DNA from 2 places in the Lysinibacillus sp. FSL K6-1151 genome. Region 1 is predicted to be linked to the other one. Evidence: a T-box and tRNA genes for the amino acid it is inferred to sense, from the RefSeq annotation. Region 1 holds a T-box; the other holds one or more tRNA genes.
What was found. The T-box of region 1 lies ahead of serS (serine--tRNA ligase). A T-box ahead of a tRNA ligase gene usually reads a tRNA of that ligase, here a tRNA-Ser.

Region 1 (3,168 bases):
GGCGTTGCACGTATGGCTGATCCTCGTATTGTGGAGGAAGTAATGGCGGCTGTAACCATTCCTGTTATGGCAAAGGCACGTATAGGGCATATCGTTGAAGCACGCGTTTTAGAGGCAATGGGGGTTGATTATATTGATGAAAGTGAAGTTTTAACACCAGCAGATGAAGAATACCATTTATTAAAAAGTGATTACACAGTACCGTTTGTGTGCGGCTGTCGTGATTTAGGTGAAGCAGCCCGTCGTATCGGAGAAGGCGCGTCAATGCTACGAACAAAAGGTGAACCAGGAACAGGGAATATAGTGGAGGCAGTTCGACATATTCGCAAAGTAAATGCTCAGGTACGTAAAGTAGTGGGTATGACAGAAGATGAATTAATGACGGAGGCAAAATTACTGGGGGCTCCTTTCGAATTATTAAGAGAAATTAAACGTCTTGGTCGTTTACCAGTAGTAAATTTTGCGGCAGGTGGTGTTGCTACGCCAGCCGATGCTGCATTAATGATGGAGCTTGGAGCTGATGGCGTTTTCGTGGGCTCTGGTATTTTCAAATCCGAAAATCCAGAAAAATTTGCACGTGCTATTGTGGAGGCGACTATCCACTATAAAGACTATAAGCTAATTGCTGAAATATCTAAAGAGCTCGGTGTACCAATGAAGGGTATTGATATTGCACAGCTTGGGCAAAACGAGCGTATGCAAGAGCGAGGCTGGTAAAATGAAACGAATTGGTGTTTTAGCATTACAAGGAGCAGTCCGTGAGCATGTCCAAATGTTAGAAGGGCTTGATTGTGAAGCGATTTTAGTAAAACAGAAGAAGGATTTAGTGAATCTCGATGGACTTGTACTACCTGGTGGGGAAAGTACGACAATGCGAAAATTGCTGGACCGTTTTGACCTACTAGAGCCAATCCGTGAACTTGCACAGCAAGGTTTACCGGTATTTGGCACATGTGCAGGATTAATTTTATTAGCCAATCAATTAGTGGATGACGAACCGCATTTAGCAGTTATGGATGTGACGGTAGCAAGAAATTCATTTGGACGTCAGATAGATAGCTTCGAAGTTCAACTGGATATTCCTAAAATAGGTGCACATATTCCAGCAGTTTTTATTCGTGCACCTCATATTGAAGCGGTAGGTAAAGATGTTGATGTTCTCGCTCAGCATGACGGAAAAATAATTTTGGCGCAAGATGGTCATTTATTAGGTTGTTCGTTTCATCCTGAATTAACAGCAGATAAGCGAATTCTTGAATATTTTGTCTCCTCTATGGTATGACTTGCAAAATTTGTTTTCATATAGTACAGTATGGTTAAAATTTAAATAATTGAACACGATGATGGGAAGTAGTAGCAAGCACGTTTTTTTTAGAGAGTCAGCGGTTGGTGGAAGCTGATAAAAGCACTTGTGAATCCGTCCTGGAGTTGCACAGTCGAAGTGAGTGAAGTAGGCTGTAGCCGGCTGAAATGCCGTTATAAAATAAGTGGATTAGGCATACGCCTAGTCAATTAGGGTGGCAACGCGGGTAGCTCTCGTCCCTTTCCAGGGATGAGGGCTTTTTTGTGTTTATTTTGATGCAACAATTTCCCATCATTAAAGAAACTATTGGAGGTATGAATATGTTAGATATTAAACGTGTACGCGATAATTTCGCGGAAATTAAAGAAATGCTATTAACACGTAATGAAGATTTAGGTAACTTAGATGACTTTGAAGGCTTAGATGCAAAGCGTCGTGAATTAATTGCTAAAACAGAAGAATTAAAAGCAGAACGTAATAAAGTATCTGAACAAATTTCACTTATGAAGCGCAATAAGGAAAACGCAGATGAAGTCATTGCTCGTATGCGTCAGGTAGGCGATGAAATTAAAGAATTAGACAATCAATTAAATGATGTAGAAGAGCGCTTTAAAGATATGATGATGCGTTTACCAAACATTCCTCATGAATCTGTCCCAGTAGGTACAACAGAGGACGACAATGTTGAGGAATATACTTGGGGCGAAATTCCAGCATTTGATTTTGATATTAAAGCACACTGGGATCTAGCGACAGATTTGAAAATTGTGGATTTTGAACGTGGCGCAAAAGTAACAGGTAGCCGTTTCTTATTCTACCGTGGTCTTGGAGCTCGTTTAGAACGTGCATTAATGACGTTTATGATGGATTTACATGCAGAAGAGCATGGCTATGAGGAAATGCTACCACCTGTCATTGTAAATCGTGATAGCTTAACAGGTACTGGACAGCTTCCAAAATTCGAGGAAGATGTATTCAAATTAGAAGAAACTGATTATTTCATGATTCCAACAGCAGAGGTTCCAGTAACGAACTTCTATCGTGATGAAATATTACCAGCTGAGGCTTTACCACAAGGCTTTGCTGCATACAGTGCATGCTTCCGCTCAGAGGCAGGTTCTGCAGGACGTGATACACGTGGTTTAATCCGTCAACACCAATTCAATAAAGTAGAACTAGTTCGTTTTGTAAAACCAGAGGAATCATACGAACAGTTAGAGCTATTAACAGGTCATGCTGAAAAAGTACTGCAATTATTAGGATTACCATATCGTAAACTAAAAATGTGTACAGCCGATTTAGGCTTTACTGCAGCGAAGAAATATGATTTAGAAGTGTGGATTCCAGCACAAAACATGTACCGTGAAATTTCTTCTTGTTCTAACTTTGAGGATTTCCAAGCACGACGTGCAAATATCCGCTTCCGTCGTGAACCAAATGCAAAACCAGAGTATGTTCACACATTAAATGGTTCAGGTCTTGCCATTGGTCGTACAGTTGCGGCTATCCTGGAAAACTATCAACAAGCTGATGGAAGCGTAGTGATTCCTGAAGTTTTAAGACCTTATATGGGTGGTAAAGACGTAATCGCACCAAAATAAAAAACAAATAAAAGCTATTTTAGACCATCCTTTAGGGGAGAATCTAAAATGGCTTTTTTGCTTTTCCAAAATTGAAATCTCTCATGAAAGGTTTTGTAATTTTTTATAATCTAGCAAATTTAAATATATTAATTAGAAATTGGCTTAACACCTGAAACAAGTACCGTTTTTGAAGTCATGCAATCAGGGAAATCCGTTTTAACCTATGGGCAATAGCTTACAACATTAGATGGTTTTAGTTATTTATCGCTAAACTTATCCCAT
Region 2 (3,168 bases), 150 kb from region 1:
TAAACTCTAGCAACTTTTCTTCACCAGCATCTAAAAGCCCTAAAGCTGAATTCGTATATTCAAAGAGAAGACTACCCTCTGTTGTCAGCGTCACACCTTTTGGAGTTCGATTAAAAAGACGTGTTCCAAGCTCCTTCTCCAATTGCATCATTGCCTGACTAACAGCAGGCTGTGTCATATATAAATCCTTAGCCGCACTCGAAAAGCTATTATTTTTTGCTACAACACTAAAAATACGATATAAATCTAATTTCCCTATCATATAAGCACCTCTTATAGCTATTATATGAACTATTAATTTTACTTATATCATTACTGGAGCGTATAGTAAAATCATATGGATTTTATTTCACTTTACGATTGATAGAATGAGGAGAGATTAAGTTGGAACGTGTAATCGGTACAGTTGTAAGAGGTCTTCGTGGTCCTATTATTAACGAAGGCGATAATATTGAACAAATCGTTGTAGATACAGTGTTAAATGCTGCGACAATTGAAGGCTATGCAATCGAGGATCGTGATATTGTCACAGTAACTGAATCTGTTGTAGCACGTGCACAAGGTAACTATGCATCAATAGATGATATCGCTGTAGATGTGGCAGCTAAGTTCGGCGATGATACTGTCGGCGTTATTTTCCCGATTTTAAGTCGAAACCGCTTTGCCAACTGTTTACGTGGTATTGCCAAAGGTGTTAAAAAGGTTGTACTAATGCTAAGCTACCCATCCGATGAAGTAGGTAATCACCTTGTAGATATTGATGAGTTAGATGTAAAAGGCATTAACCCTTGGACAGATACATTAAATGAGGTTGAATTCCGTGAACATTTTGGCTACCAAAAACATACATTCACGGGTGTAGATTATATCGAATACTATAAAGAGTTAATTGAAGCAGAAGGCGCTAAATGTGAAGTCATCTTCTCTAATAACCCAAAAACAATTTTAAATTATACAAAGAGTGTATTAACATGTGATATTCATACACGCTTCCGTACAAAGCGCATTTTAACAGCAAACGGTGCTGAAAAAGTTTACAGCCTTGATAATATTTTAGCTGAGTCTATTAATGGGTCTGGCTTCAATGCAGAATATGGTCTTCTTGGCTCTAACAAAGCGACAGAGGATAGTGTAAAACTATTCCCCCATACTTGTCAGCCAATTGTTGATGGAATCCAAGCAAAAATTAAAGAGGCAACAGGCAAAACGGTAGAAGTCATGATTTATGGTGACGGTGCATTTAAAGATCCAGTGGGTAAAATTTGGGAGCTTGCAGACCCTGTTGTTTCACCAGCGTTTACGGCTGGATTGCATGGAACACCAAACGAGGTTAAATTGAAATACTTAGCAGATAACGACTTTGCTAACCTTCGAGGTGAAGAATTAAAAGCCGCTATTTCTGAATACATTCAAAATAAAGATGAAGATTTAACGGGTCAAATGGCTGCACAAGGAACAACACCTCGTCGCTTAACAGACCTAATCGGTTCGCTATCTGATCTAACATCTGGCTCAGGTGACAAAGGAACACCTATGATTTATATTCAAGGTTACTTCGATAACTATACTAAATAAAAAAAATGAACTCTCGTGTAGAAATGAGAGTTCATTTTTATTTACCTTTGCGTGAGGATGACAGGAATCGAACCTGTAAGCCCTTTTCAAAAGGGATATGCATTCCTTGCACACTTCCTCATATTATATATTTTTGGAGTAATTGATTTAGTATTACATTTTTCTCAGTCCTTTTTATTTAATCTTTAATCAAAGTAATTTTGTTAGATCCATTTTATTTTAAGCCATTTGGAATCATTTCTTCCTGTAGCCAATGATCGCTTGTTTGAACATGTTGCGGTCTCACAAATTTTCCTAAATTATAGCGAAAATCATCATAATGGAATGAGGCAGCGTTTCTAATCACATACCCCTCTTGTTCACCATCAAAAATGGATTTACCAGTAAATGTCCGTTTTATTTGTTCTTCATCAAAAATACCCCGATATAAAACGGGTACTGTTTCAATACCTAACTCAGCTGCAAAAGCGACCGTTTCATCCCAACTTAAACAAATATTATCTTCATTCCAAATACTAAATAAATAAAAATAACTTGTTAAGGCTTGATAATAAATGGAATGCTTCGCATACATATTTTCTCCACATAAGCGCCAATCATTAGGAATTCGATACGCAAAACTTGCATGAAATGTTTTTATCCAATGTCTAGAAGGATGATTGGCTGAATGGATGCTTCTGGCATGCATATAGTCTTTGTAAAGCGTAGTGCCTTCCCCATCTAGTTTTTCAGTGACCACCACTTCTTTTCCTATAAAATGATTCACATTTTTAGCAACTTTATCATCATGGGTATAGCCCCTGCTCCAGGGTAAATGAAAGCTTCTTGGGTATTTCATTAATTTCGTCATAGTTCCACTTCCTTTCCTTTTTATTTAGCAAATTGATCTGCCTCTCGGAAGAAATAAAGTCTTGTTAATAAATCACCATCTAATAAGTGATAAATTTGGCTTCCGCCTTTATCGCCCCCATACTGGATTAACATATGAAATTGCACTAAATGAACAACCTTCAACACAAAATCCTCTTCAAAGCCCAACTCTACGAGAAAATGACAAACCAATTGGGCAGATACATTTTCATGCCCATAATAGCCATATCGTTGTTGCAATGGTTTATATTTTTTGCAAAATGGTTTGCCGACATCATGGAACAATGCAGCCAATTGTAGTGCCAGTTTATCGCTTTCCAAGTAGTATTCATTGATATAGGCAAACACGAAATACGTATGCTGACATAGTAAAAATTGATGGTATGGATTTTCTTGATTGAAATGATAAATTTCTTTAAAAAGTGGGACTGATCGAAGTGTTTGAAACAGTTCTTCATAAGTGGGTTGGCTTTGTATAAGTGAGACAAATTGCTGTCGAGAGATATCATAGGGACTTGATTCATGTACAATATGCACTTCATCAAACCCTTCTCCTGCTGTAGGAAACTCTAGATGCTTTCTCATTTTTTCCATCACCAATAATGGTACATGCCGCTTCCGCCGTTGGTTTCTGGCTACACAGATTGAATAAGGGGTATCAAAGTAATAGCATTCCTTCTTAACCGCACTCGACAATTTGCGGAGTGCAAACATTCTGCGCTC

Region 2: it has a tRNA-Ser gene. The T-box ahead of serS (serine--tRNA ligase) is inferred to sense a tRNA for this amino acid. The anticodon was not compared.

The regions. Positions count from the first base shown of each region.
Region 1 covers NZ_CP152040.1:29,756-32,923, forward strand. Annotated here, with positions in the region: gene pdxS (pyridoxal 5'-phosphate synthase lyase subunit PdxS) at 1-717, shown strand, start outside; gene pdxT (pyridoxal 5'-phosphate synthase glutaminase subunit PdxT) at 719-1,282, shown strand; T-box leader at 1,332-1,547, shown strand; gene serS (serine--tRNA ligase) at 1,624-2,904, shown strand.
Region 2 covers NZ_CP152040.1:4,521,685-4,524,852, forward strand. Annotated here, with positions in the region: gene MHI04_RS22010 (LysR family transcriptional regulator) at 1-262, opposite strand, end outside; gene MHI04_RS22015 (coenzyme F420-0:L-glutamate ligase) at 385-1,575, shown strand; tRNA gene MHI04_RS22020 (tRNA-Ser) at 1,628-1,695, opposite strand; gene MHI04_RS22025 (RNA ligase family protein) at 1,790-2,425, opposite strand; gene MHI04_RS22030 (AAA family ATPase) at 2,446-3,168, opposite strand, start outside.